Regions from separate parts of the Pseudomonas sp. LG1E9 genome, predicted to be linked through region 2. Evidence: predicted binding sites of a transcription regulator. Region 2 holds the regulator's gene; the other holds the start of a gene.

Region 1 (15,446 bases), 620 kb from region 2:
GCACGCGGCCCGCGTTGCGGCGCCACACTTCGGGACCACAGGTAAATACCCAGCAGCGCGAACAGCAGGCCCAGGTCCAGCGGGTTGAGCAGTGGCACATAAGGCAACGGATTGGCGGTGCCATCGCTGAAGGTATTCGCCAGCCAGAACCAGCCGAGCATCAGCACGGCCAATGGCAACGCAGCCAGGACTCGGTACTCCCTCGGGTACGCCGACACCGGCCACGGCCAGGTGCGCGGCGCCGCAGCCAGCACCAGGTACAGGCTTGGCAGGATCGCCCAGCCCAACCAGCGCCAGGCGTTGTATTCGGCCGACAGCCGCAAGAGTCCATAGCGCAACTCCAACGCCAGCACGCCGATCAACATCCAGCAGCCGAGAACGTGGGCAATACTCAGCATCCTGGCCGCAACCACAGGCGCCAAACGGCGTAGCGAGATGAAATGCACCACGAATACCGCCAACCAGGCCAGCCAGCCGTACTGTGCCGCCGGGTGATAGTAAGCGTGGGCAGACACCAGCAACGCCACGCCCGCCGCTGGCATCAGCAAGGTGCACAGCACACCCAGGGATGCCCAGCGCAGTCGCGCCGCGAGCAGCGCCCAAATCGCCACGCTCAACGCCGCAAGACCCAGCAGGAAAGCCCCCAGCAACGCCTGCGCAACAAAGCGCAAGACTTCGCCGCCCAGCGCCAGTGTCCACCACGCCGCCCCCCACACCAGCAACAGGTCGGACAAGCGTTGCAGCTTCAGCACCGCGAACACCGGCGCATGGGGTTCACGTTGCAAGCGCCACGCGCCGATCAAGGCGGCCAGTCCCAACACCATCGGCGTCCAGAAACCACTGTGCGCCATCGGGCTCAAACCTTCGCCGGTCAATGGTCCGAGCAATTGCGGCACCGCCAGCAGGAACGAACCACCACCGACCAATTGCAGCAGCAACCCGAACACAAAACTGACACGCTGTTGCAAGTACAGGCTCAGCCAGATGATCAACAACCCACTGGCCGCCCAGACGCCGCTGGCGCTTTCCCATGGCAGCACAAACAGCACCGCCAGATTGATCAGCACCAGACCGGCGAGCAGCACCACCGATAACCCACGTAACAGCCGCGCATCGCTGCGCACCATTTCGTCGCGTGCCGCGAGCAGCATGCCGCCAATCAAGGCCAGGCCGATCAGTGAGGCCGTGAGCAAACCACTCCAGCCCGCATTGAATACCGCCGCGCCCTCCCCGCCCTGCAAGCGCAGCAGGAACAACGCGCCGCCCAGCAATTGCACCGCAAACGCAGTGAACACGAAGGTACGCGAACCGATGCGCAGGCCAATAAACAGGGTCGCCAGACCGGCAATGGCCCAACTGATCGCGGTACCTTGGGTCAGCAACAGCAACGGCGCCAGCAGGTACAAAAAGCTCAGGCCCAGGCACGCCAACACCGGCTGGCCTTTGCGCTCCCAGCCTGCCGCCTGTTCTGCCGATGCCTTGCGCAACTGAGCGAAGCTGAACAGCAACGCTGCGCCAAGCAACAGCGCACCCAGCGGCGCACCGGTAAGCAGGCTGTGTTCGCCAATGCGCAGCTCGCTGAGGAAGGCCAGCGCCGAGCCTAATTGCAGCAACAAGCCAAACGCCCGCGCCAGCGGCCGCTGCTGGCGCAAACCGAGCCAGAAAATCCCGGCGCCTTCCACGGCCCACGCCGCAGCCGTCCAACGCGCATCAAGCCCCAGCGGAATCGCCAGGCTGGCAAAGATCACGCCCAGGGCCAGGCAGGTTTCCGCCAGCAGCAACGCGCGCCCGCCACTGAGCAACCGCGCCAAGCCCATGTAAATGATGCCCAGGCCCAACGCGCTGAAGGCCGCAGCGAATTCCAGGTGCTGCACCAAGGCGAACTGCAAGCCAAAGCCCACCAGCGGCGGGCCAAACAGCATGCTGCCGTCAACGTAATCACCTTTGGCGGCCGACCAGCGCAACAACGCATCCCGGCCCTCGGGCGCGTCGCCCATCTCCAGCAATTTGCGGCGGGCGAACAACAGGCCGATGGCCAGGTACATCAGGAAGAACAGGATCAGGAACGGTTCGGTACTCCACAACAGTTCCGGTGTGTAGGAACGCATGCCCCAGGCGAAGCCGATGCCGAAGGTGCCGACAAAACCGATCAGGTTGAGCAAGCGCCAGGCCTTGAACCAGGCGATGGCGAGGATGCCGGTGTTGAGCAAGGCAAAATAGCTGAACAGCGCGACATGGTTGCCAGCGCCGGTGGACGTGAGGATCGGTGCCGCAAAACCGCCGAGGGCTGCCGCGCAGGCCAGGCCCAAGGCGTCCTGGGTAATCGCCAGGATTGCCGAGAACACCGTGACTGCCACCAACAGCCCCAACGCCGCGCTCGGGTCGATCAGCGGGTGCAGGCGCATCGCGGCAAACACGGTCAGGTACAGCACCGCGATGCCGGTGCCTTGCAGCATCAGCCCGTAATTGCTGTTGCGCAATCTCAGCCACCAGCCCAGGCCCAGCAGGCCGACAGCGGCGCCAGCCACACCGGCGTAACGCAGCTCGATCGGCACCACCATGCCTTCGGTGGCGTAGCGCAGCAGGAAGGCCAGGCCGAGGAACAACAGCACCACGCCGACACGCAGCACGGTGTTGCCGCCAAACAACCAATTGCGTGCGCCAACGATGGCGCGCTCGATCAGGTTGGGGCCGCGAGGGATAGCAGATTCTTTAGGTTGTGGGGTTGGAGCGGGCGCCCACACGTCAGCCGGCAGAGGCTGGCTCGGTTCGGCGACGATGGCGACAGGCGCCAATTCCGCCGGCAGTTCCCAAACAAGTTCGGGCGCCTTGGCGACGGGTGTCGGCTCAGAGATGGAGGGCTCGACAATCACAGGGCTGGTCGGCGCGGGCACTTCCAGTTGCCGCAGGCGATCACCCAGAGCGATCAACGCCTTCTGCGTGGTTTCCAGCTGACGCGCTTGCTGATCCGCTTGAGTCGCAAGCTTCGACAGACGAATCGCCTGGCCAATGCCCAACCCCAGCAGTGCGCCGATGCCTGCGTCATAGAACGACTCATCGAGCGTCCAGCCGAGCACGAGGCCAATCAGCATGAAAATCCATTGCATGGTCGATATTCCCTAAGCAAACCGGCGCTCAGTATATCGACGCGGACCTAATGTGGGAGGGGGGCTTGCCCCCGATAGCGGTGTGCCAGTCGACATATTTAGCAACTGATGGTGCGCCATCGGGGGCAAGTCGAATCGTCGCACCGCCCCTCCCACATTTAGAACAACGGGGCTTAGTCGAGTGCTTTCCAGATTTCGGTCGCGTACTCCCTGATGGTACGGTCCGAAGAGAACCAACCCATCCGCGCCGTATTGAGCACCGCCGAACGCCACCACGCCTTGGAATCATGCCAATGCGCTTCGACTCGTGCCTGGGCGTCCCAGTAGGAATCGAAGTCGGCACACACCAGGAAGCGGTCGTAGTCGATCAGCCCGTCGATCAAGCCCACATAGCGGCCCGGATCATCCGGCGAGAACACCCCGCCACGGATCGCTTGCAGCACATCGTTGAGGCGATGGGACGCGGCGATATCCAGCCCGGCGTTGAACTCACCCGCCTGCTTGCGCGCTTCCACCTGCTGCGCGCTGAGGCCGAAGATAAACATGTGGTCGGCGCCCACGCGCTCGTGCATTTCCACGTTGGCGCCGTCCATGGTGCCGATGGTCAGCGCGCCGTTGAGGCCGAACTTCATGTTGCTGGTGCCCGACGCTTCAAAGCCGGCCGTGGAGATCTGCTCCGACAAGTCCGCCGCCGGAATGATGCTTTCGGCCAGGCTGACGTTGTAGTTGGGCAGGAACACCACTTTGAGCAAACCGCGCACAGTCGGGTCATTGTTGACGGTGCGGGCGATGTCGTTGGTCAACTTGATGATCAACTTGGCCTGGTGATAACTGGCCGCCGCCTTGCCCGAGAAGATCTTCACGCGCGGCACCCAGTCGGTGCCCGGCTCGGCACGGATCGCCTGGTACAGCGCCACGGTGTGCAGCAGGTTGAGCAGTTGGCGTTTGTATTCGTGGATCCGTTTGACCTGCACGTCGAACATCGCAGCCGGATTCACCGAGATGCCCAGGCGCTCGTGGATGATCTCGGCCAGTGCACGCTTACTGTGCAAGCGCTGGTCGGCGAAGGCTTTGCGGAAGGTCTGTTTCTCGGCGAAGGTTTCCAACTCGCCCAGACGGGTTTCCATGGTGTCGAGAATGTCCGGCCCCAGGGCTTCCACCAGCATCTGGGTGAGCTTGGGGTTGGCCTGGTACAGCCAGCGGCGGAAGGTAATGCCGTTGGTTTTGTTGTTGATACGGTCCGGGTAAAGCTTGTGCAGTTCGGAGAACACCGTGCTGCGCATCAGTTGGGTGTGCAAACCCGACACGCCGTTGACGCTGTGGGAGCCGAGGAACGCCAGGTTACCCATGCGCACGCGGCGGCCGTTGTCTTCTTCGATCAGCGACACGGCGCGCAGCACGTCAAAGTCGTGGATGCCTTTGGCGCGCAGCGAGTCGATGTGCTGGGCATTGATCAGGTAGATGATCTGCATGTGCCGGGGCAGCATGCGTTCCATCAGCCCTACAGGCCAGGTTTCCAAAGCCTCGGGCAACAAGGTGTGGTTGGTGTAGGACAAGGTTTCGACCGTGACCTGCCAAGCGGCGTCCCAGGCGATGTCGTGCAAGTCCACCAGTTGACGCATCAACTCGGCCACGGCAATGGACGGGTGGGTGTCGTTGAGCTGGATGGCGGCGTGTTCGCCCAGGCTCAGCACCGAGCCGTGCATATTCTTGTGGCGGCGCAGCAGGTCTTGCAGGGAAGCGGAGACGAAGAAGTATTCCTGGCGCAGGCGCAGTTCCTGCCCTGCTTCGGTGCTGTCAGCCGGGTAAAGCACCCGGGAGATGCTTTCGGCACGGGCCACTTCGGCGACGGCGCCCAGGTGGTCACCGGCATTGAAGCGCTCCAGGTGCAGGTCTTCCACCGCCCGCGCACGCCACAGGCGCAGGGTGTTGACGCTGGCACCGCGCCAACCGACCACCGGCGTGTCGTAGGCCACGGCGCGCACGGTTTCGTTGGGCGTCCACACCTGGATCAGCTTGCCGGCGGCGTCCGGCAGGGTTTCCACGCTGCCGCCAAAGCCGATCGGGTAGATCACCTCGGCGCGCTCGAACTCCCACGGGTTGCCGAAATCCAGCCAACGTTCGGTCTGCTCCTGCTGCCAACCATCGACAATCGCCTGGCGGAACAGGCCGTGTTCATAGCGAATGCCATAACCGTGGCCGGCAATGCCCAGGGTCGACATGCTTTCCATAAAGCAGGCGGCCAGGCGGCCCAGGCCACCGTTGCCAAGCGCCGCGTCGGGCTCCAGCAGGCGGATGCGCTCAAGGTCGACGCCCAGTTCGCTGAGCGCCTCGCGGGCAATCTCCAGCACACCGAGGTTGCTCAAGCTGTCGTAGAGCAAACGGCCGATGAGGAATTCAAGGGACAGGTAATACACCCGTTTCTGACCTTTGCGGTAGATACGCCGCGTATGGTCCATCCAGTGGTCGACCATCTGGTCGCGTGCGGCCAGGGCAATGGCTTCGAACCAATCGTGGTCGAAGGCGTGATCCGGGTCCTTGCCCACCGCGTAGGTGAGTTTGGTCAAGACGGCATCGCGAAATGCGGCTACCTCTGCTTCTCGTGCAAGTGGTTCCTGAGACATCAAATGCGACCTCGGGCGAGATAGAAGGAGTTGCTAGAGCCTAGACGGTCTGACAGACGGTGACTGCTCTGGTTCGGCACTTTTTTAACGCATTTACCTTTGCAGGGTTTTGATGCATTGGCCGTGCCTGCTTTCGCCCAACGCACCGTTGGGGATGAAATACGCAAAATATTGTTCAAAAAACCACCAATCCCGGTATGATCCCGCGCCCGGATACAGCCCCACCTTTTGGAACCTTGATGAAGCCTCAACTGATCGCCGCCGCGGAACTAGACCGTCTTGAGACCTGGCAGAAATATTCCGCCCACATGTGCGGCGGTTGCGTGTCCAGCTGCTGCACGCTGCCGGTCGAAGTGAAGATCAAGGACCTGATCCGCATTGGCATCGTCGATGAGTTCGAACGCGGCGATCCGCCGAAGAACATCGCCAAGCGGTTGCAAAAGGAAGGCATCGTCGAACGCTACAACAACAAATCCGAGATTTTTACCCTGCAGCGCATGAGCAACAACGACTGCCTGTATCTGGATCGTAAGACGCGCTTCTGCACTATTTATGACAAGCGCCCGGATACCTGCCGCAATCACCCGAAGATCGGGCCGCGTCCGGGGTATTGCGCGTATAAGCCGAAAGAAGTGGTGCGCGAGACCAAGTTCAAGACCCTCGACAAGTTCTGATCCAAGATTTGTGGAGCTTCCTAGGGCCTCATCGGGGGCAAGCCCCCTCCCACCTTTGAATGTATTCACAGATCAAAATGTGGGAGGGGGCTTGGCCCCCGATGGGGCCAGTACAGCCACCACAGAAACTGCAGACATAAAAAAACGCCCCCGGCCTTTCGACCGGGGGCGTTTTTCATTCAGCCTGAGTTAACTCAGTTCTTGGCTTTCTTGGCAGCGCGGGTACGCTCGCCTTCGTCCAGGATCTTCTTACGCAGGCGGATCGACTTAGGCGTAACTTCGCACAGCTCGTCGTCCTGGATGAATTCCAGGGCCTGTTCCAGGGTGAAGCGAACAGGTGGGACCAGAGCGATGGTTTCGTCTTTGCCCGAAGCACGCATGTTGTCGAGCTTCTTGCCTTTGGTTGGGTTGACGCCCATGTCGTTGTCACGGCTGTTCAGACCAACGATCTGACCGTTGTAGATCTCTTGACCGTGTTCAACAAACAGCTTGCCACGCGCCTGGAGGGTTTCCAGGGAGTAGGTCAGTGCCTTGCCGGTTTCTACCGATACCAGAACACCGTTCTGACGGCCGGACATGTCGCCGGACTTCATGGTGTCGTAGCGATCGAAGATCGAGGTCAGGATGCCAGCACCGTTGGTCAGGGTCAGGAACTGGTTACGGAAACCGATCAGACCACGAGCAGGGATGTTGTATTCCAGACGCACACGGCCTTTGCCATCCGGCACCATGTTGGTCAGGTCGCCTTTACGCAGACCCATCTCTTCCATCACCTTGCCCTGGGATTCTTCCGGGGTGTCGATGGTGACGTTTTCGAACGGTTCCTGCTTCACGCCGTCAACCTGACGGATGATCACTTCTGGACGACCAACGCCCATTTCGAAGCCTTCGCGACGCATGGTTTCGATCAGTACCGAGAGGTGCAGCTCACCACGGCCGGAAACCTTGAACTTGTCAGCCGAGTCGCCTTCTTCAACGCGCAGTGCAACGTTGTACAGCAGCTCTTTGTCCAGACGTTCCTTGATGTTACGGGAAGTCACGAACTTGCCTTCTTTACCGCAGAAAGGCGAGTCGTTTACCTGGAAGGTCATGGAAACGGTTGGCTCGTCAACGGTCAGAGGCTTCATCGCCTCAACGTTGTCCGGCTGGCACAGGGTGTCGGAGATGAACAGGGAGTCCATGCCGCTGACGCAGACGATGTCGCCGGCGAAAGCTTCTTCAACGTCGATACGGTGCAGACCGTGGTGACCCATCAGCTTCAGGATACGACCGTTACGCTTCTTGCCGTCGGCGCCGATAGCAACAACCGGGGTGTTCGGCTTGACGCTACCACGAGCGATACGGCCAACGCCGATAACACCCAGGAAGCTGTTGTAGTCCAGCGCCGAGATTTGCATCTGGAACGGGCCATCACGGTCAACTTTTGGAGCCGGTACGTTGTCGACGATCGACTGGTACAGCGGGGTCATGTCTTCAGCCATGTCGGTGTGTTCCAGACCGGCAATGCCGTTCAGGGCCGAGGCGTAGACGACTTTGAAGTCCAGCTGTTCTTCGGTGGCACCCAGGTTGTCGAACAGGTCGAAGATCTGGTCCAGAACCCAGTCCGGACGCGCGCCTGGACGGTCAACCTTGTTGATGCACACGATCGGACGCAGGCCGGCTTCGAAAGCCTTCTTGGTCACGAAACGAGTTTGCGGCATAGGGCCGTCCTGGGCATCAACCAGCAGCAGAACGGAGTCAACCATCGACATTACGCGTTCTACTTCGCCGCCGAAGTCGGCGTGGCCCGGGGTATCCACGATGTTGATGTGGTAGCCGTTCCAGTTGATAGCGGTGTTTTTTGCCAGGATGGTAATACCGCGCTCTTTTTCCTGGTCGTTGGAGTCCATCACGCGCTCGTCGTTGAGCTCGTTGCGCTCCAGGGTGCCGGATTGACGCAGGAGTTTGTCTACCAGGGTGGTTTTACCATGGTCAACGTGAGCAATGATGGCGATGTTACGTAGATTTTCGATCACTTGTGTATCTCGATCAGAGGATTCGGTGTGCTGACAGGTCGTGGCAGCGATTAACAGTAGAGTCAGGCCTTGCCGTTACAGCTTGACGGCAGAGTCGGGGGGCCGGTGACGCAGGCCACAGGCAAACAGCCCCGGGCTCTTAGCTCGGTCGATAAACGCGCACATTGGCATGCCCCTCACTGAGCAAATGGTGGGCATGCAGGCGACTCATCACGCCTTTGTCGCAATACAGCAGGTACTGACGGCTGTCATCCAGTTCCTTGAAACGCGCGTTCAATGCATAGAACGGCAGCGTTTGTACGTCGATGCCAGGAATCTCCAGCGGCTCATCTTCAGCGGCATCCGGGTGACGGATGTCGACAACGATCTGACCGGCCAGGGCTTCACTGACTTCTTCGATCTGCACATCCTGGCCCAATTCGTCGATCACTCGATCGATCGGGACCAGCTTGGCGTTCTGGAGCGCACGCTCCAGAACGGCCATATCAAACTGTTGTTCTTCATACTCCACGCGGTTGCGCTTGGCGTGGGTCTTGGGGTTCACCGAGATGACCCCGCAGTATTCAGGCATATGCTTGGCGAAGTCGGCGGTGCCGATTTCTTCTGCCAAATCGATGATGTCCTGCTTGTGGCTGGCGATCAGCGGGCGCAATACCAGCTTCTCGGTGACGCAGTCGATCAGCGACAGGTTCGGCAGCGTCTGGCTGGAAACCTGGGAAATCGCTTCGCCGGTCACCAGGGCGTCGATCTGCAACTGATCGGCAATCCGGGACGCAGCGCGCAACATCATACGCTTCAATACTACGCCCATATGACTGTTATCGACTTTACCGAGAATTTCGCCCAGCACTTCCTCGAACGGTACGCTCACAAATAGCACGCGTTGGGAGCTGCCGTACTTCTTCCAGATAAAGTGCGCGACTTCCATCACGCCCAATTCGTGTGCACGCCCGCCCAGGTTAAAGAAGCAGAAGTGACTCATCAGGCCGCGACGCATGATCTGGTAAGCCGCCACCGTGGAATCGAAACCGCCGGACATCAATACCAGGGTCTGTTCCAGGGCGCCCAGCGGGTAGCCGCCGATGCTGTTGTGCTGGCTGTGGATCACAAACAACCGTTGGTCGCGAATTTCCATGCGCACTTCAATTTCTGGCGCTTTCAAGGAAATTCCGGCGGCGCCACACTCGCGACGCAGCTTGCTGCCGACGTATTTCTCTACATCCATGGAGCTGAATGGGTGCTTGCCGGCGCGCTTGCAGCGCACCGAAAAAATCTTGCCCTCGATCTCATTGCCGAAGTGCTGCTTGCACTTCTCGGTGATGTCGTCGAAGTCGCCCAGCGGGTACTCGTCCACCTGCAGGAAATGCGCGATGCCCGGCATGCAGCTCAGGCGCTCGGTCATGTCCTTCAAGGCTTTGGCGTCGGTGACACGGGTTTCCAGTTCGAGGTTGTCCCACACACCGTTCACCACCACAGCCGGGTCCAGATCGCGGAGCACGGCACGGATGTTCTTGGCCAACTGACGGATGAAACGCGTCCGTACCGGTCGGCTTTTAATGGTGATCTCGGGGAAGACTTTAACGATTAATTTCATGGAAACAGCGCGCGCCGGGCCTGCTGAAAAAGGGGGGCGCGGATTATAGCGGAAATCGCTCAAGGTTTAACCAGTTAATATGCACAGCACTCAACTCGCACTAAAGCGGTGCATTTGTGAGCGCATGCGCCACATTGCGGTGCGCCAATTTCGGGCTTTTGTCGCAATGCACCTTTATAGGGGCGTTTTTGGAGCAGAAAACCCATGTTGGCGCACTGGCATGCAATTTGCTCTCTTGTGAGGCAGGTTGCCATGGCGGACTATCCGCGCCGGCATCACCCACATTCTAAGGGCTAACTCCACTACCCCAGCCCGAAGCCACCCGGAGGACACTATGTCGAAGTCGGTTCAACTCATCAAAGATCATGACGTTAAATGGATTGATCTGCGCTTCACGGACACCAAAGGCACACAGCACCACGTGACCATGCCGGCTCGCGATGCGCTGGATGATGCTTTCTTCGAAGAAGGCAAAATGTTCGACGGTTCCTCCATCGCTGGCTGGAAAGGCATCGAAGCCTCCGACATGATCCTGATGCCGGACGACAGCACTGCCGTGCTCGACCCGTTCACCGAAGAAGCCACCCTGATCCTGGTGTGCGACGTGATCGAGCCTTCGACCATGCAAGGCTACGACCGCGACCCTCGTGCGATCGCCAAGCGCGCCGAGGAATACCTGAAGTCGACCGGTATCGGTGACACTGTATTCGTAGGCCCGGAGCCAGAGTTCTTCATCTTTGACCAAGTGAAGTTCAAGTCCGACATCTCCGGTTCCATGTTCAAGATCTACTCCGAACAAGGCTCCTGGATGTCCGACCAGGACGTGGAAGGCGGCAACCATGGCCACCGTCCAGGCATCAAAGGCGGTTACTTCCCGGTTCCACCGTTCGACCACGACCACGAAATCCGTACCTCCATGTGCAACGCCATGGAAGACATGGGCCTGGTCATCGAAGTGCATCACCACGAAGTGGCGACTGCCGGCCAGAACGAAATCGGTGTGAAGTTCAACACCCTGGTAGCCAAGGCTGACGAAGTTCAGACCCTGAAGTACTGCGTACACAACACTGCCGTTGCCTACGGCCGTACCGCTACCTTCATGCCTAAGCCGCTGTACGGCGATAACGGTTCGGGTATGCACGTTCACCTGTCCATTGCCAAAGATGGCAAGAACACCTTCGCTGGCGAAGGTTATGCCGGCCTGTCCGACACTGCCCTGTACTTCATCGGCGGTATCATCAAGCACGGTAAGGCCCTGAACGGCTTCACCAACCCGTCGACCAACTCCTACAAGCGTCTGGTCCCAGGTTTCGAAGCGCCAGTAATGCTGGCCTACTCGGCGCGCAACCGTTCCGCTTCGATCCGTATTCCTTACGTGTCCAGCCCTCGCGCTCGCCGTATCGAAGCCCGCTTCCCGGATCCAGCAGCCAACCCGTACCTGGCCTTCGCTGCCCTGGTAATGGCCGGCCTGGACGGTATCCAGAACAAGATCCACCCAGGCGACGCCGCCGACAAAAACTTGTACGACCTGCCGCCTGAAGAGGCCAAAGAGATCCCACAAGTGTGCGGCAGCCTGAAAGAAGCCCTGGAAGAGCTGGACAAGGGCCGTGCGTTCCTGACCAAAGGCGGCGTGTTCAGCGACGACTTCATCGACGCTTACATCGGCCTGAAAAGCGAAGAAGAAATCAAGGTTCGCACCTTCGTACACCCACTGGAATACGAGCTGTACTACAGCTGCTGATCCGGTAGCGCTGCTTGACGTAGCGTGATGAAAAGGGCCTCCTTCGGGAGGTCTTTTTTTGCCTGGGGATTGTCAGATGGCCGCTTGGCGGTCGAGCATACGGCTAACCATCAGCGCCCCCCCTCCCATAAGGAGATATCCATTGAAACGTCGATTTGTATTCGCTCTGTTATTTGTCAGCGCCAGTGCGAGTGCCGCGCCGCCCACGCTTGAGCCGTTGCTCAACAGCATCGCCGAGCGCCTGGAAATCGCCGACCAAGTGGCCCTGAGCAAATGGGACAGCCACAAACCGGTGGAAGATAAGAAACGTGAACAAGAGGTGATCGCCAGCGTCGTCGCCCAGGCCCCAAGCTACAAACTCGACCCCGCCACCGCCGAACAGTTTTTCTCGGCGCAGATCGAGGCGAACAAGCTGGTGCAATACACCCACCTGTCCGACTGGCAGTTCCAGGGCAAGGCACCCGACGATCCGCGCCCGGACCTGGTAAAGCAGATTCGACCGCAGCTGGACCAATTGCAAAAACGCCTGCTGCAACAACTGGCGGACTTCACGCCCCAGCGCAAAGACCCACAATGCCCGCAATGGCTGGCGGCAGCCGTACACGAACCACTGAATGACCCGCTTCGCCAACTGGCCATGATCCGCGCTACGGCCGAGCTGTGCATCTACCCCGGCTAAAGCTTTTTTCGGCTACCTGAACAGATTGCAGCAAATCGCACTATATTGGTGCGATGAGCTGCACCCTTCCCACCTGTCCAGCCCATTTTGGTTCGAAACTTCCCGCGCAGGCTGGCAGAACGCCACAGTTTCGCGCCTCAAACCCCTATTTCAAGGCTTTAACGCTTCTTTTCGGAGCCTTGGTTTGGTTTTTGCATTTTCCTTGTATCAGCGTGTGCCTCAAGCCCGCGCCTTGCTCCAAAAGAGGTCCTGATGACCATCAGCGATGCACTGCACCGTTTGCTACTCGACAACCTGACCACCGCGACCATCCTGCTCAATGACGATTTGCGTCTTGAGTACATGAACCCGGCGGCGGAAATGCTCCTGGCCATCAGCGGCCAGCGCAGCCATGGGCAGTTCATCAGCGAGCTGTTCACCGAGTCGGCCGAAGCCTTGAGCTCGTTGCGCCAGGCCGTGGAGCAGGCACACCCGTTCACCAAGCGCGAAGCGATGCTCACGGCGCTTACGGGCCAGACGCTGACTGTCGACTACGCCGTGACCCCGATCCTGAGCAACGGCACTACCTTGCTGCTGCTCGAAGTGCATCCGCGTGATCGCCTGCTGCGCATCACCAAAGAGGAAGCACAGTTGTCCAAGCAGGAAACCAGCAAGATGCTGGTGCGCGGCCTCGCCCACGAGATCAAGAACCCGTTGGGCGGCATCCGTGGCGCAGCGCAGTTGCTGGCCCGCGAGCTGCCGGAGGAGCACCTCAAGGACTACACCAACGTCATCATCGAAGAAGCCGACCGCCTGCGTAACCTGGTGGACCGCATGCTCGGTTCCAACAAGCTGCCGTCCCTGGCGATGACCAACGTGCACGAGGTGCTGGAGCGCGTCTGCCAACTGGTCGACGCCGAGAGCCAGGGCTGCATCACCCTGGTGCGCGACTACGACCCAAGCATTCCTGACGTGTTGATCGACCGCGAGCAGATGATCCAGGCGGTGCTCAATATCGTGCGCAACGCGATGCAGGCCATCAGCAGCCAGAACGAACTGCGCCTGGGCCGCATCAGCCTGCGTACCCGCGCCCTGCGCCAGTTCACCATCGGCCACGTGCGCCATCGTCTGGTGACCAAGGTCGAGATCATCGATAACGGCCCGGGCATTCCTGTGGAACTGCAGGAAACCATTTTCTTTCCCATGGTCAGCGGCCGCCCGGACGGTACCGGGCTGGGCCTGGCCATTACCCAGAACATCATCAGCCAGCATCAGGGCTTGATCGAGTGTGAGAGCCATCCGGGTCACACCACGTTCTCGATCTTTCTGCCACTGGAACAAGGAGCCCCTTCGACATGAGCCGTAGTGAAACCGTCTGGATCGTCGATGACGACCGTTCCATCCGCTGGGTCCTCGAGAAAGCCTTGCAACAGGAAGGCATGACCACCCAGAGCTTCGATAGCGCCGATGGCGTGATGAGCCGCCTGGCGCGCCAGCAGCCCGACGTGATCATCTCCGACATCCGCATGCCCGGCGCCAGCGGCCTGGACCTGTTGGCCCGGATTCGCGAGCAGCACCCGCGCCTGCCGGTAATCATCATGACCGCGCACTCGGACCTGGACAGCGCTGTCGCGTCCTACCAGGGCGGTGCGTTTGAATACCTGCCCAAGCCGTTTGACGTGGACGAGGCCGTCGCGCTGGTCAAGCGCGCCAACCAGCACGCCCAGGAACAGCAGAACCAGGAAGCCCCACCGGCCCTGACCCGCACCCCGGAAATCATCGGTGAAGCACCGGCGATGCAGGAAGTGTTTCGCGCCATCGGGCGCTTGAGCCACTCCAACATCACCGTGCTGATCAACGGCGAGTCGGGTACCGGTAAAGAGCTGGTGGCCCATGCCCTGCACCGTCACAGCCCACGGGCGGCGTCGCCGTTTATCGCATTGAACATGGCGGCGATTCCCAAAGACTTGATGGAATCCGAGCTGTTCGGCCACGAAAAAGGCGCGTTTACCGGCGCGGCCAACCTGCGTCGCGGCCGCTTCGAACAGGCCGACGGCGGCACCTTGTTCCTCGATGAGATCGGCGACATGCCGGCCGATACCCAGACCCGGCTGCTGCGCGTACTGGCGGACGGCGAGTTCTACCGCGTCGGCGGCCACACGCCGGTCAAGGTTGATGTACGCATCATCGCGGCGACCCACCAGAACCTCGAAACCCTGGTGCATGCGGGCAAGTTCCGTGAGGACTTGTTCCACCGCCTCAACGTGATCCGTATCCACATTCCACGCATGTCGGACCGCCGCGAGGACATCCCGACCCTCGCCCGCCACTTCCTCAGCCGCGCCGCCCAGGAGCTGGCCGTCGAGCCGAAGCTGCTCAAAAGCGAAACCGAGGAATACCTGAAAAACCTGCCGTGGCCAGGCAACGTGCGCCAGTTGGAGAACACCTGCCGCTGGATAACCGTGATGGCGTCCGGGCGCGAAGTGCATATCAGCGACCTGCCACCGGAGCTGTTGAGCCTGCCGCAAGACTCTGCCCCCGTGACCAACTGGGAACAAGCGCTGCGCCAATGGGCCGACCAGGCGTTGGCGCGCGGCCAGTCGAACCTGCTGGACAGCGCCGTGCCGGCGTTTGAGCGGATCATGATTGAGACTGCGTTGAAGCACACTGCCGGCCGCCGCCGCGACGCTGCTGTGTTGCTCGGTTGGGGCCGTAACACCCTGACACGCAAGATCAAGGAGTTGGGGATGAAGGTAGATGGTGGGGATGATGACGAGGGCGACGACGCCTGATTCTGGACCTCACCACTATCCAATGTGGGAGGGGAGCCCCCTCCCACACTTGCAATCTGGTTTCGGGGCTGTGCACCGCTTCAATGCACCATGAACCGGCATTGGGCACGGGTCAGATACCTGAAACACCGCTATCGCTGAAAAACTCTCGCCAGCCGAAACCACCAAAGCCCCGTATTCCGGGGCTTTGCGCTTTGTGGTGAAATTATTTGGCAAAACTTGACGAGTCTGGCACGCGCCC
Region 2 (15,446 bases):
GGTGCGACGATTCGACAAGCCCGCTCACTACAAACAGCAACTAGCCCGGTACGCGGCGGATTTTAGCGCCGAGCATCTGCAGTTTTTCTTCGATGCACTCGTAACCACGGTCGATGTGGTAGATGCGGTCGATCAGGGTGTCACCTTCAGCGATCAACGCCGAGATCACCAGGCTGGCCGATGCACGCAGGTCGGTGGCCATGACTGGCGCGCCCTTGAGCTTCTCGGTGCCCGTCACGATGGCGGTGTTGCCTTCTACCTGGATCTTCGCGCCCATGCGGTGCAGTTCGTACACGTGCATGAAGCGGTTTTCGAAGATGGTCTCGATCACGGCACCGGTGCCTTCGGCAATCGCGTTCAGCGAGATGAACTGCGCTTGCATGTCGGTCGGGAACGCCGGGTACGGAGCGGTCCGCACGTTAACGGCTTTTGGCCGCTTGCCGTGCATGTTCAGCTCGATCCAGTCTTCGCCGGTGGTGATTTCAGCGCCAGCTTCGCGCAGTTTTTCCAGGACCGCTTCCAGGATGGTCGGATCGGTGTCCTTGACCTTGACGCGACCACCGGTAACGGCGGCAGCAACCAGGTAGGTACCGGTCTCGATGCGGTCAGGCATGACCTTATAGGTGGCGGTGTGCAGACGCTCTACACCATCAATGGTGATGGTGTCGGTACCAGCACCGGCTACCTTGGCGCCCATGGCGTTCAGGAAGTTGGCCAGGTCGACTACTTCAGGCTCGCGCGCGGCGTTTTGCAGGACGCTGCGGCCTTTGGCCAGGGCAGCGGCCATCATGATGTTCTCGGTACCGGTCACGCTGACGGTATCAAAGAAGAAGTTAGCGCCACGCAGGCCGCCTTCCGGTGCCTTGGCCTTGATGTAGCCGCCTTCAACGTCAATGACTGCGCCCATGGCTTCCAGGCCACGGATGTGCAGGTCCACTGGACGCGAGCCGATGGCGCAACCGCCAGGCAGGGCGACTTCGGCTTCGCCGAAACGAGCAACCATAGGGCCGAGTACCAGAATCGACGCACGCATGGTTTTCACCAGTTCGTACGGGGCGATCAGGGTCTTGATGGTGCGCGGGTCGATTTCGACGGACAATTTCTCGTCGATCACCGGCTCAATGCCCATGCGACCGAACAGCTCGATCATGGTGGTGATGTCGTGCAGGTGCGGCAGGTTGGCCACGGTGACCGGGCCATCGCACAGCAGGGTCGCTGCCAGGATCGGCAAGGCAGAGTTTTTCGCACCGGAAATGCGAATCTCGCCATCAAGGCGGGCACCGCCGGTAATAATCAATTTATCCATAAGAATCTCGACGCCTTGGGGGCTCAGGTGCGCTCGGCCCAGGCCGCGCGGCTGAAAAATTTCATAGTGACCGCATGGATGCTGCCATCGGTGATCCACGGGTTCAAATGGGCATAGATCTGCTGCTGACGCTTGACTGGGCTCAATGCCGCCAGTTCATCGCTAATCACGTTCAGCTGGAAATTGCAGCCTTCGCCCTCAACTTCTACGCTCGTATCGGGCAGCTTTCCTTCGAGAAAGCTTTTAACTTCTAGGGCCTGCATGATCAACCTCTATCGGCGCCCAGTGCGCACGGGTCGCACATCATACAAAAAAGCCCCGCGCCTGCGAACCCCGCATAGCAGGACTCTGACGGGGGGCCTCAATGATAATGTGTATTAAGGATGCGCCAGCAGCTCGGTCAGACCCGAAACTTCGGCAATTTCACGCATGTCTTCGGGCAAAGCCCGGATGCTGACCTGCTTTTTCGCCGCTTCGGCGTCACGCATGAAGCACAACAGCAACGACAAACCGACACTGCTGGACTTGGTCACCGCCGAGCAATCGAGCACCAGCGCAGAAGCCGTGCTGGTCTTGATCAGCGCCTGACCCTGCTTGCGCAGGTCAGGCCCGGTGCGGTGATCCAGCACACCGCTGAGGAACAACTCGCCAGCGTCGCCGAGACGAATAGCCGACTCGGTCATTGCGCAGGCTTCCCGGCAGCTTTGTCGGTTTCTTCCTTGGCCTTGGCAACTTCACCGGCCCAACCATTGATGGTCTTGTCCAAGTCGTTGCCATTGCGCTGCATCGCGTCGGCGAACTGATCACGGAACAGCTTGCCAATGTTGATACCGTTGATGATCACGTTACGCAGTTTCCACTCGCCGTTGATCTTCTCCAGGGTGTACTGCACCGGGTAAACGGCGCCGTTGTTGCCCTTGACGCTCATGTTGACGCTGGTGCGATCACCGGATTCGTCACCGGCTGGAGCGACGGTAATACCCTGGTTGTTGTATTCCAGCAGGGCGTTGCCGTAGAACTGGAACAGGCCTTTCTTGAAGTTTTCCTGGAACGTCTGCATCTGCGCAGGTGTTGCCTTGCGCGAGTACTTGACGGTCATGATGCTGCGCGAAATACCCTCGGCGTCCACGACGGGGCCCACAATGGTATTGAGCGCGTCGTAAAACTTGCTCGGATCCTGCTTGTACTGTTCTTTATTGGCCGTCAGGTCAGCCAGCATCTTGCTGGTGGTGTCCTGCACCAGTTCGTGCGCAGAACCTGCCGCGCTGGCCATCAAGGGCAGTGCTGCAAGCAGTACCAGCAGGCCACGTCGCAAGGTAGAGATCATGAACAGATTCCTCATTTGGCGTCTTTATTGACCGTATTGAGCAAAAATTTTCCGATCAGGTCCTCAAGCACCAGCGACGACTGCGTGTCGTGGATGGTCGAACCATCCTTGAGCAGGGCTGTTTCCCCGCCCACGCTGACACCGATGTACTTCTCGCCCAGCAGCCCCGCAGTGAGGATAGATGCAGTGGAGTCGGTCGGCAGATTATCTACCTTCTTGTCCAACTGCATGGTCACTCGCCCGGTGAAGCTGTCGCGGTCCAGATCGATTGCCGTGACCTTGCCGATGGTTACACCGGCCATGGTCACTTTAGCTCTGACAGTCAAACCGGCGATATTGTCGAAGTATGCGTAAAGTTTATAAGTATCGGCGGTGGGGCTGGCCGAAAGGCCGCTGACTCGAAGAGCCAGCAACAGTAAAGCCAGGATGCCAGCCAGCAAGAAAAGGCCGACACCGATTTCCACAGTGCGGTTTTGCATCAGAAATCTCCAAACATCAAGGCGGTCAAAATGAAGTCAAGGCCCAGTACTGCCAGCGAGGCGTACACAACGGTCTTGGTGGTGGCGCGACTGATCCCTTCTGAAGTGGGCTCACAGTCATAGCCTTGGAATACGGCGATCCAGGTCACTACAAAGGCGAAGACGATGCTCTTTATAACGCCATTGAGCACGTCACCGCTAAAGGTCACGCTGTTTTGCATGTTGGCCCAGTAGGAGCCGTCATAGACACCCAGCCAGTCTACCGCCACCCACGAACCGCCCCAGATACCAACCACGCTGAAGATCATCGCCAGCAGTGGCAGGGAGATGAAGCCGGCCCACAGGCGCGGGGCAACAATGTATTTGAGGGGGTCCACGCCGATCATTTCGAGGCTGGACAGCTGTTCGGTGGACTTCATGTTGCCGATTTCGGCAGTCAACGCGGAGCCCGCACGACCGGCGAACAGCAACGCGGTCACCACCGGCCCCAGTTCACGCAGCAGCGTCAGGGCAACCATCTGCCCCACAGCCTGCTCCGACCCGTAGCTGGACAGGATATTGAAGCCCTGCAATGCCAGCACCATGCCGATGAAGACCCCGGAGACCACGATGATCACCAGGGACATCACGCCCACCGAATGCAGTTGCTTGAGCAACAGGCCAAAGCCGCCACCAATGCCACCGCGGCCGAGCAAGGCGTGAAACAGGAAAATCGTCGAACGACCCAGCACCTCGACGATGTCGATGCCCGAGCGACCGAAAAGGCGAACCTTTTCGATAAGAGATGTCTTGCGCATCAGCGCTTCCCCAGAAGATCTGAGCGGTAATCCGCTGCCGGAAAGTGAAAAGGCACAGGGCCATCGGGATCGCCAGTCATGAATTGGCGAATGCGCGGGTTATCGGCGTTCATCAGCTCTTCGGGCGTACCCTGCCCCAGCACCTGGCCATCGCCGACTACATAGAGGTAATCGGCAATGCTCGCGGTTTCTGCGAGGTCGTGGGACACCACGATACTGGTGATGCCCAGGGCGTCGTTGAGCAGACGGATCAGGCGAACCAGCACGCCCATGGCGATCGGGTCCTGACCGACGAAGGGCTCGTCGTACATGAGAATCTGCGGATCGAGCGCAATGGCGCGCGCCAGGGCCACACGACGCTTCATGCCACCGGACAGTTCGTCGGGCATCAGGTCAATGGCACCACGCAAGCCCACGGCCTGCAATTTCAGCAACACAATGTCACGAATCATTTCATCGGACAGCTGGGTGTGCACCCGCAGCGGGAACGCCACGTTCTCGAACACATCGAGGTCGGTAAACAGCGCACCGCTCTGGAACAGCACGCCCATGTGTTTGCGCGCATCGAACAGATCGCTGCGCGACAGCGTCGGCAGGTTCTGGCCGTTGACCCACACTTCGCCGGCGCTGGGGCGCAATTGCATGCCCATCAGCCGCAACAGGGTGGTCTTGCCGCAACCGGACGGCCCCATGATGCCCGTGACCTTGCCACGGGGAATGCGAATATCGACGTTATTGAAGATGCTGCGCGTCCCGCGCTTGAAGGTCAGTCCCTTCAGCTCGACCGCGTAGGCGTTATCGGCACTCATCTAAACTCCTTGGGATGCAGCCTCTCACTCAGACACCACGCATGCGACAAACGTTTGCAACGGCGACGCATATAGATAGCCTCATGGGCTGGGCGGACCGAACTGGCGGCGAACTATATCACTGCTGGTACAACGCGCCCAAGGCCGGAACGGCGCTAGTTCAGTTTCAGGACAGGGAAAAAACGTTGCCGACTGTGTTACTGAGGATCGATCTCAGGAACCCAAAGAACAAAGCCCGACGAACTTGCGTGAGGGAATTGATCATTACCGCTATAATCGCCGACTTTTCGTCAGGCTATACGATTTCAGACATGAGCCAATCCAGCGACCTTATTCAATCCGCACAACGCACCATCCGCCTCGAAGTCGAAGCCGTAGAAGGCTTGCTGGCCCATATCGACGCGGATTTCGTACGCGCCTGCGAGATGATTCTGGCCAGCAAAGGCCGCGTTGTCGTGGTCGGCATGGGCAAATCGGGCCACGTCGGCAACAAGATCGCCGCCACCCTGGCCAGCACCGGGACCACCGCATTTTTTGTGCATCCCGCCGAGGCGAGCCACGGCGACATGGGCATGATCACCAAGGATGACGTCATCCTGGCACTGTCCAACTCTGGCACCACCAACGAAATCGTGACCCTGCTGCCGCTGATCAAGCGTCTGGGCATCCAGATGATCAGCGTCACTGGCAATCCAGAGTCGACGCTGGCCAAGGCGGCCGAAGTGAATCTGAATGTTCATGTGGCCCACGAAGCCTGCCCGCTGAATCTGGCGCCGACTTCCTCCACCACCGCAGCCCTGGTCATGGGCGACGCCCTGGCCGTTGCGCTGCTTGAAGCCCGGGGCTTCACCGCTGAAGACTTCGCATTTTCCCACCCTGGTGGCGCACTGGGCCGCCGTCTGCTGCTGAAAGTGGAAAACGTCATGCACTCGGGCGATGAATTGCCCCACGTCCAACGCGGCACGTTACTGAAGGACGCGCTGATGGAAATGACCCGCAAGGGCTTGGGCATGACCGTGATCCTGGAAGCTGACGGGCGTCTGGCCGGGGTATTCACTGACGGTGACTTGCGCCGCACCCTGGACCGCACCATCGATATCCACACGGCGACCATCGACGCCGTGATGACCCCGCACGGCAAGACCGCCCGCCCTGAAATGCTGGCAGCCGAAGCCTTGAAGATCATGGAAGACCACAAGATCGGCGCCCTGGTGGTGGTCGATAGCGACGACCACCCGGTCGGCGCCCTGAACATGCACGACTTGTTGCGTGCGGGAGTGATGTAAATGACCAGCGACCTGTTGCAACGCGGCAAGAACATCAAGCTGGCGATTTTCGACGTTGACGGCGTGCTGACCGATGGTCGCTTGTACTTCCTCGAAGATGGCAGTGAATTCAAGACATTCAACACCCTCGACGGCCAGGGCATCAAAATGCTGATGGCTGCGGGCGTGCAGACCGCGATTATCAGCGGCCGGAAAACCCCCGTTGTGGAACGCCGAGCACAAAATCTGGGGATTCCTCACCTGTATCAGGGCCGCGAGGATAAACTGGTGGTTCTGGACGAGCTTCTTGGCCAACTCAACCTAAGCTATGAGCAGGTCGCCTACTTGGGCGATGATCTGCCCGACCTGCCGGTCATTCGCCGAGTGGGCCTGGGCATGGCCGTCGCCAATGCGGCGGCGTTTGTTCGCGAGCACGCCCATGGCATCACCTCTGCCCGTGGCGGCGAAGGTGCGGCCCGCGAGTTCTGCGAACTGATCCTGCGAGCCCAGGGCAGCCTTGAAGCGGCACACGCCGCCTACCTATAGAGCGTTTTATGCTGAGTAAAAAGATTCGCAACTTCCTGCTATTCGGGGTCATCGCCGCGCTGCTGCTCGCGGTGGGCTACTGGAATATCAGCCCGGGGCGCTTCCTCGACCAGCCTGCTGCACAGGTCGACGGAGGGGCTATCGACTATTACGCCACCAACGCCTATAGCGTGCAGTTCCTGCCCGATGGCAAGTTGCAGTACGAAATGACCTCGGACAAAGTCGAACACTTGAAGGCCACCGAAGTCACCCTGCTGACCAACCCGGACCTGAACCTGTACCGCGGCACCGAATTTCCGTGGCATGTCACCAGCAAGCGTGGCGAGGTGAACCCTGACGGCACCGAGGTAGAGCTGATCGACTCGGTACGCGTTGCACGCACGGACGCAAAAGACCGCGACACGGTGATTACCAGCAGTCGCATGACCGTATTCCCGCAGAAGCAATATGCGCAGACCGAGCAAGACGTTAGAATCGACGGCGCTGGCGGTGTATCGACTGGCAAGGGAATGAAAGCGTATTTGAAAGAAAGCAGGATACACCTGCTATCGAACGTAAGAGGACAGTATGAGGCTCGTTAAAACTCTCCCTATTTTGCTCGGTTTGGGCGCAGCACTGGGAAGCGTGAGCGCCTGGGCTCTGCCGAACGATAGCCAGCAACCGATCCACATCTCGGCTGACGATGCGCAACTCGATGACAAGCAAGGTGTTGCCACCTATACCGGCGGTGTGATCATCACCCAAGGGTCGATGAAAATCACCGGCAATACCGTGACACTGACGCGCACCCAAGCCGGTGATATCGACGTCGTGACCTCGGTTGGCAACCTGGCTTACTTCGAACAGAAGCAGTCCGCGACCGACACCGGCCCGATGAAGGGCTACGGCAAGACCATCCAGTATCACGCGCAACAGAATCGCATTGTGCTGATCGACCAGGCCAAGGTGCTCAGCCCCGATGGCAACTCCACGGAAGGTGAAAAGATCACCTATGACACCGTGAAACAGATCGCCAACGCCGGCCGCGCCAATGGCAGCAAGGTGACCGCACCGCGTCCGCGTATCGACATGGTTATCCAGCCGAAGAAGAAGGCCGAGTAATGGCAACCCTGAAAGCCCAGCATCTGGCCAAGGCCTATAAAAGCCGTCAGGTCGTGCGCGACGTCAGCCTGTCGATCGACAGCGGCCAGATCGTCGGCTTGCTCGGCCCCAACGGCGCAGGCAAGACCACATGCTTCTACATGATCGTCGGCCTGGTCCAGGCGGATCAGGGTCGCGTACTGATCGACGACCTGGATGTCAGCCACCAGCCAATGCACGGTCGTGCCCGCGCCGGTATCGGTTATCTTCCGCAAGAAGCGTCGATCTTCCGCAAACTGTCGGTTGCCGACAACATCATGGCCATCCTTGAAACCCGCAAGGAACTGGACCGTGACGGCCGCCGCCAGGAACTGGAAAGCCTGCTGCAGGAATTCCACATAAACCACATTCGCGACAACCTTGGCATGAGCCTGTCCGGTGGTGAGCGGCGTCGCGTGGAAATCGCCCGTGCCCTGGCCACTGCCCCCAAGTTCATCCTGCTGGACGAACCGTTTGCCGGCGTCGACCCTATCTCGGTTGGCGATATCAAGCAGATCATCCATCACCTCAAGGCCAAGGGCATCGGTGTATTGATCACCGACCACAACGTGCGTGAGACCCTCGATATCTGCGAAACCGCTTATATCGTCAACGATGGACAACTGATCGCCGAGGGCGACTCCGCTACCATCCTGGCCAATGAACTGGTCAAGGAAGTGTACCTGGGTCACGAGTTTCGCCTGTAAACCCGCCTGTAATAACAAGGCGGTGGCAGGTCGTTTGCCCGATGCGCGGGAGTCAATAAGAACCTCCGGTTTTTTATTGTTACCGCGCTCTAGGCAAAGCCCTCGATATCAGGCATATAATTTGCTTATGTTTGGCGCTCACGCGCCCTGTCGTGGATGGCGCATTGCGCCGGCGAATAAGGTGTTAAGCCCCTGCCATGAAACCATCGCTAGTCCTGAGAATGGGCCAGCAGCTGACGATGACACCGCAGCTGCAACAGGCCATCCGCCTGCTCCAATTGTCGACCCTGGACCTGCAACAGGAAATCCAGGAGGCCCTGGAGTCCAATCCGATGCTCGAACGCCAGGAAGAAGGCGACGACTTCGATAACGCAGACCCGTTGGCCGACAACATCGAGCAAAAACCCAACGCGGACGTGCAGGAACCGTCCTACCAGGAAACTGCCCCTACGGTGGACAACCTGGAGGAAGGCGATTGGAACGAACGCATCCCCAACGAGCTTCCAGTAGATACCGCCTGGGAAGACGTCTACCAGACCAGCGCCAGCAGCCTGCCCAGCAACGACGATGACGAGTGGGACTTCACCACCCGCACCTCCGCCGGTGAAAGCCTGCAGAGCCATCTGCTGTGGCAACTGAACCTCGCACCGATGTCTGATACCGATCGACTGATCGCCGTCACCTTGATCGACTGCATCAACAACCAGGGTTACCTGGACGAGACGCTCGAAGAAATTCTGGAGGCTTTCGACCCGGAACTGGACATTGAGCTGGACGAAATTGAAGCGGTGCTGCACCGCATCCAGCAGTTCGAGCCGGCCGGCATCGGCGCCCGTACCCTGAGCGAATGCTTGCTGTTGCAACTGCGCCAGCTGCCAGCCAAGACGCCATGGCTCGCTGAGGCCCAGCGCCTGGTTACCGACTACATCGACCTGCTGGGCAGCCGCGACTACAGCCAACTGATGCGTCGCATGAAGCTCAAGGAAGACGACCTCCGCCAGGTCATCGAGCTGGTGCAGAGCCTGAACCCGCGTCCGGGCTCGCAGATCGAGTCGAGCGAAGCCGAGTACGTGGTGCCCGATGTAATCGTGCGCAAAGACAACGAGCGCTGGCTGGTTGAGCTGAACCAGGAGTCTGTGCCGCGCCTGCGCGTCAACCCGCAATATGCCGGCTTTGTACGCCGGGCCGACACGAGTGCCGACAACACCTTCATGCGCAACCAGCTGCAGGAAGCCCGCTGGTTCATCAAGAGCCTGCAGAGCCGCAACGAAACCTTGATGAAAGTGGCCACCCAGATCGTCGAGCATCAGCGCGGCTTCCTGGAATACGGCGACGAAGCAATGAAGCCTCTGGTCCTGCACGACATCGCCGAGGCGGTAGGCATGCACGAATCGACAATTTCACGCGTGACCACGCAAAAATTCATGCATACCCCACGGGGTATTTATGAGTTGAAATATTTTTTCTCCAGCCATGTAAGCACCTCCGAAGGCGGCGAATGCTCGTCAACGGCGATCCGCGCGATCATCAAAAAACTGGTTGCTGCGGAAAATCAGAAAAAGCCGTTGAGTGACAGCAAGATCGCTGGTTTACTGGAGGCACAAGGCATTCAGGTCGCCCGTCGAACCGTCGCCAAGTACCGCGAATCCCTTGGGATCGCGCCTTCCAGCGAGCGCAAGCGTTTGATGTGACGGGCGGGCCACAGCGTTCCAGTGACGGGTATTCCTACCCGTCGCTTTATGCACTGGCAACGAAGGAGAAGCTGTATGCAAGTCAACATCAGTGGACACCATGTAGAAGTCACCCCTCCCCTGCGCGAGTATGTCGAGCTGAAGCTGAAACGCCTGGAGGGGCATTTTGACAAAATCACCAACGTGCAAGTCATCATGAAGGTCGACAAGCTTCAGCAGAAAGTTGAGGCGACCCTGCAGATTCCCGGTGGCGAAGTAGTCGCCAATGCCGAGCATGAGGACATGTATGCATCAATTGATGCCTTGACTGACAAGCTTGACCGCCAACTTAAAAAGCATAAGGAAAAGCAGCAGAGCCTTCTTAATGGCACTGGCCGCTAACACCCCCAACCCATGATCCGACTTGAAACCATCCTGACCCCCGGCCGTTCCCTCGTGAACGTGCCGGGCGGCAGCAAGAAGAAAGCCCTCGAACAAATTGCCAACCTGATCAGCAGCCAAGTGCCTGAGCTGGAGATGCAAGATGTCTTCGAGGCTCTGATTGCCCGTGAAAAACTCGGCTCGACCGGTTTTGGCAACGGCATCGCCATTCCTCACTGTCGCCTCAAAGGCTGCGAAACACCTGTCAGCGCCCTGCTGCACCTGGACGCCCCTATCGATTTCGACGCCATCGACGGTGCCCCGGTCGACCTGCTGTTTGTTCTGCTGGTCCCGCAGGCCGCCACCGATGCGCACCTGGAACTGCTTCGGCAGATCGCCAGCATGCTTGACCGCAAGGAAGTACGCGACAAACTGCGCAGTGCCAGCAGCAACGAGGCGCTGTACCAAGTTGTCCTGGATGAGCAAAACGGGCAGTAACCATGCGTTTGATCATCGTCAGCGGCCGCTCCGGCTCGGGTAAAAGCACCGCCCTCAACGTTCTTGAGGACAATGGCTTCTATTGCATCGACAACCTGCCTGCCGGCCTGCTGCCAGAGCTGGCGGAACGTGCTCTGATCCACACCGAGCTGGCGCAACCCCTGGTTGCCGTTTCGATCGACGCCCGCAACCTGCCGAGCCACCTCTCGCGATTCCCGGAATTGCTGGAAGAAGTGCGCGCCAAGCACATCCATTGTGATGTGCTGTACCTCGATGCCGACGAAGAGACGCTGTTAAAGCGCTTCTCCGAAACCCGCCGGCGCCACCCGCTCAGCAGCCCCCACCGCTCCCTGGCCGAAGCCATCGAGGACGAAACCAAGTTGTTGGGGCCGATCATTGACCTCGCCGACCTCAAGATCAACACCACCAGCCTTAACCTGTATCAACTGCGCGATGCCATCAAGCTGCGCCTGCTGAATCAGCCGGAGCCTGGCACGGCGTTTCTTGTCGAGTCCTTTGGGTTCAAACGCGGCATGCCAGTGGATGCGGACCTCGTGTTTGACGTGCGCTGCCTGCCCAACCCTTATTGGAAACCGGAATTGCGTGACCAGTCAGGGCTGGATCTACCCGTAGCCGAGTACCTGGCCGCGCAGCCGGATGTGGAGGAGATGTTTCAGGACATCTCCAGTTACCTGCTCAAATGGCTGCCGCGCTTTGCTGCCAGCAACCGGGCCTATGTCACCATTGCCATTGGCTGCACCGGTGGTCACCACCGCTCCGTATACCTGACCGAGCGCCTGGGCCTGGTACTGCAACAAACCCTCAAGAACGTCCAGGTTCGCCACCGCGACCTCAGCTGAAAGGAACACCTTCGCGATGCCCGCTCTGGAAATTGAAATCATCAACAAGCTGGGCCTGCACGCCCGCGCCTCAGCCAAATTTGTCGGCGTTGCCGGGCAGTTCCCCTGTCAGATCAGGGCAGGGCGTACACCGGAAAGCATGGTCGATGGCAAAAGCATCATGGCAATGATGATGCTGGCGGCCGGTAAGGGCACCAAGATTCACTTGAAAACGGAAGGCGAACAGGAACAGGAAGCGATGGATGCCCTGGTGGCACTGATCAATAACTTCTTTGACGAGGGTGAGTAACCTCACCCTTTGAGGTAGGCGTGAAGCCGCAACGGCTTCACCCCAAGGCAGTATCCATCACCATCATCAAACAAAACCCGATACACAATCCCAGACTGGCGAGTTTTTCATGGCCATTGCGCCGTGACTCAGGGATGACCTCATGGGTCACCACCAACAACATCGCCCCAGCGGCCAATGCCAAACCCAACGGCAACAGCACTTCGGCCAGGCTCACCAACCAGGCGCAGAGCACGGCAAACACCGGCTCCACCAAGCCTGACGCAGCGCCAATCAGAAACGCCCTGGCCCGCGACATGCCTGCCCCGGCCAACACCAACGCAATCACAAGACCTTCGGGCACATCCTGCAGGGCAATGCCCATGGCCAGGCTATCGGCGTCCGGCATGCCACCGCCCGCCGAGACGCCAACCGCCATGCCTTCGGGGATGTTGTGGGCAATGATGGCGAACACGAACAGCCAGATTCGCGGCGGGATCACCGGTTTATCCGGCGTGCCCACCAACATTTCCGGACTGGCGCCGGAGACCTTGCGGTCAACCAGATACAGTCCGAATGCCCCTGCCATGATGCCGAAACTAATCAACCCGCCCGCCCCCCAGGGCGTAAGCCCCAGGCTTTCGGCAGCGGCGATGCCTGGCACCACCAGCGAAAAGGCGGTGGCGGCCAACATCACGCCCGCCCCAAAGCCCAGCAAGGTATCGCTCACGGCCACCGGCATCCGCCGAATCACCAATACAGGAACCGCGCCCAGCGCGGTGCCGAGCGCGCAGATCGCACCGCCCTGCAAGGCGCGCAAGATACGCGGTTGCAGGTCCAGCCAGGCCAGCCCGTGGGCCACCAGCAATGCAGTACCTGCCAGTAGCAGCAGCGAGCCCAGCGCATAACGAAACATCCGCACGCTGCCGATCGCCAGTGTTTCAGTGCCCATAGTCGGCCTTAGATCTTGTTATGGAGGTCAATGTCAGGCCAAAGCAGCCTGATAGCGTGCGGCAACTTCTGGCCAGTTGATAACACTGTAGAAGGCATTGATGTATTCCGGGCGGCGGTTCTGGTAGCGCAGGTAGTAAGCGTGCTCCCACACGTCGAGGCCGAGGATCGGCGTGTTGCCGTTCATCAACGGGCTGTCCTGGTTACCGCTGCTTTCCACGACCAGGGTCTTTTGCGGGGTAACGCTCAGCCAGGCCCAACCGCTGCCGAAGCGGGTCAACGCAGCTTTGGTGAAAGCCTCCTTGAAGCTTTCAAAACCACCGACTTGCTCGTCAATTGCCTTGCCCAGCGCGCCTTCAGGCTTACCGCCCCCCTGAGGTGACATCACCGCCCAGAACAGCGAGTGGTTAGCGTGGCCGCCACCTTGATTGATCACCGCTGCGCGCAGTTTTTCCGGCAGTTGCTGCACGCTGGACACCAGTTTTTCTACCGGCCAGTCGGCGAACTCGGTGCCCTCGACCGCGGCGTTAAGATTGTTGATGTAGGTCTGGTGATGCTTGGTGTAGTGAATTTCCATGGTTTGCGCATCGATATGCGGTTCCAGGGCATCGTAGGCATAAGGCAAGGCAGGCAAGGTGTAAGTCATATCAATGTACTCCGTATTGAGGCGTGGTCGGTTGCGCCGCAGTACCGCCCAGCAAGCGATGGGTGCGCGGGTATTCGCCGTGATCGCTGATGAAATTCAACAGTTCGACGTAAGTCTTGCTGCTCTGGCGCAGGGCCGCTTCCCGCAGTTGCGGGCTCAAGCGCGCGTCCTGCATGGTCTGCAGCAAGCGCTGGTGAATGGCGCAGAGGTACTCGGCGCTTTCCTCAGGCTGATTCAGGCGCAAGTGCAGATCCGCCAGGTTGTGATGTGAAATGACGCAGGCCGCCACTGCTTCGTCGGCATCTGCCCAGCGTTCGAACAACACTTGAGCCAGGGCCAGGGCTTGCAAATAGGCCTCGCGAGCGTCGACCAGTTCGCCCTGCATAAAGCAGCGATTAGCCCGTTCGATCGTGCGTTTCCAGTGCTCCATATGAGCCTCCAAAGCAGAGTCGGTGATTACACGCCGCCGGCCGTAAGCTTTTCCGGATCCAACAGGATTTCCAGTTGGCTACGGGACAAGTCGGTGTGTTCAAGGGCGACATCAATCACTGGACGGCCCTGCTGATAGGCCTTCTTGGCGATTTCAGCAGCCTTTTGGTAACCAATGATCGGGTTGAGCGCGGTGACCAGAATCGGGTTGCGCGACAGCGCTTCCTTGAGCTTGGCCTCATTGACCTTGAAGCTGGCGATGGCTTTGTCCGCCAGCAGGCGACTGGCGTTGGCCAACAGTTCGAGGCTGCTGAGCAGGTTCTGGGCGATGATCGGCAGCATCACGTTCAGCTCGAAGTTGCCGGATTGGCCGGCAACAGTGATCACCGTGTCATTGCCGATGACTTGGGCAGCCACCATGGCAGTCGCTTCCGGGATGACCGGGTTGACCTTGCCGGGCATGATCGAAGAACCCGGTTGCAGGCCTTCCAGCTCGATTTCACCCAGGCCGGCGAGTGGGCCGGAGTTCATCCAGCGCAGGTCATTGGCGATTTTCATCAACGATACGGCGGTGGCTTTCAGTTGGCCGGAAACAGCCACGGCCGTGTCCTGGGAGCCAATCAGCGCAAACAGGTTTTTGCCCGGGGTGAATTTCACATCCGTCAGGCTGCTGAGCTGTTGACTGAAACGCGCCGCGAATTCCGGGTGCGCGTTGATCCCCGTGCCCACCGCAGTGCCGCCTTGGGCGAGGGCCTGCAGGCTTGGCAGCAGGTCTTGTAGATGACCGATATTGGCCTTGAGTTGCTGCGCCCAACCATTGAGTACCTGACTCATACGCACTGGCATGGCGTCCATCAAATGCGTGCGGCCGGTCTTGATGAACGGGTGGACTTCTTCAGCCTTATGCTCGATCACCTGCACCAGGTGCAACAGCGCCGGCAGTGTTTGCTCGTGCAATACCAGCGCCGCACTGACGTGGATGGTTGTAGGAATGATGTCGTTGCTGCTTTGGCCGCAGTTGACGTGATCGTTCGGGTTGACCGCCTCGCCGAGCAGACGGCTGGCGAGGGTCGCAATCACTTCGTTGGCGTTCATGTTGGAACTGGTGCCGGAACCGGTCTGGAAGATATCCACCGGGAAGTGCTGCATGAAGTCGCCTTCCAGCAGACCTTGGGCAGCATCGACGATGGCCTTGCCCTGCCCTTCGCTGATTTGCTTGAGGTCGATATTAACCTTGGCGGCAGCAACCTTTGCCAGGATCAGTGCGCGAATGAACTGCGCCGGCATGCGTTGGTGGCTGATCGGAAAGTTATTCACCGCGCGCTGGGTCTGTGCGCCATACAGGGCCTCGGCAGGTACTTGCAGTTCGCCCATGCTGTCGCGTTCGA

Evidence for each region. The regulator sigma-54, encoded in region 2, starts transcription at its own class of promoters, with help from an activator protein. The targets are predictions, from matches to a motif close to ANTGGCATNNANNTTGCTNT.
Region 1: the regulator sigma-54 is predicted to act here: its motif matches at 10,229-10,248, upstream of glnA (type I glutamate--ammonia ligase).

What each region holds. Positions count from the first base shown of each region.
Region 1 is NZ_CP029983.1:1,097,397-1,112,842, reverse strand. Features, by position in the region: gene DNK50_RS05310 (DUF2339 domain-containing protein) at 1-3,107, opposite strand, end outside; gene DNK50_RS05305 (glycogen/starch/alpha-glucan phosphorylase) at 3,281-5,731, opposite strand; gene DNK50_RS05300 (YkgJ family cysteine cluster protein) at 5,971-6,405, shown strand; gene typA (translational GTPase TypA) at 6,600-8,420, opposite strand; gene thiI (tRNA uracil 4-sulfurtransferase ThiI) at 8,560-10,014, opposite strand; gene glnA (type I glutamate--ammonia ligase) at 10,349-11,755, shown strand; gene DNK50_RS05275 (chorismate mutase) at 11,898-12,434, shown strand; gene glnL (nitrogen regulation protein NR(II)) at 12,687-13,772, shown strand; gene ntrC (nitrogen regulation protein NR(I)) at 13,769-15,205, shown strand.
Region 2 is NZ_CP029983.1:1,716,723-1,732,168, reverse strand. Features, by position in the region: gene murA (UDP-N-acetylglucosamine 1-carboxyvinyltransferase) at 41-1,306, opposite strand; gene DNK50_RS08125 (BolA family protein) at 1,330-1,569, opposite strand; gene DNK50_RS08120 (lipid asymmetry maintenance protein MlaB) at 1,684-1,989, opposite strand; gene DNK50_RS08115 (phospholipid-binding protein MlaC) at 1,986-2,633, opposite strand; gene mlaD (outer membrane lipid asymmetry maintenance protein MlaD) at 2,645-3,112, opposite strand; gene mlaE (lipid asymmetry maintenance ABC transporter permease subunit MlaE) at 3,112-3,909, opposite strand; gene DNK50_RS08100 (ATP-binding cassette domain-containing protein) at 3,909-4,718, opposite strand; gene DNK50_RS08095 (KpsF/GutQ family sugar-phosphate isomerase) at 5,030-6,004, shown strand; gene DNK50_RS08090 (HAD family hydrolase) at 6,005-6,529, shown strand; gene lptC (LPS export ABC transporter periplasmic protein LptC) at 6,538-7,110, shown strand; gene lptA (lipopolysaccharide transport periplasmic protein LptA) at 7,097-7,630, shown strand; gene lptB (LPS export ABC transporter ATP-binding protein) at 7,630-8,355, shown strand; gene DNK50_RS08070 (RNA polymerase factor sigma-54) at 8,553-10,046, shown strand; gene hpf (ribosome hibernation-promoting factor, HPF/YfiA family) at 10,122-10,427, shown strand; gene ptsN (PTS IIA-like nitrogen regulatory protein PtsN) at 10,440-10,904, shown strand; gene rapZ (RNase adapter RapZ) at 10,907-11,764, shown strand; gene DNK50_RS08050 (HPr family phosphocarrier protein) at 11,781-12,053, shown strand; gene DNK50_RS08045 (ZIP family metal transporter) at 12,091-12,984, opposite strand; gene DNK50_RS08040 (superoxide dismutase) at 13,018-13,629, opposite strand; gene DNK50_RS08035 (hypothetical protein) at 13,631-14,059, opposite strand; gene DNK50_RS08030 (aspartate ammonia-lyase) at 14,086-15,446, opposite strand, start outside.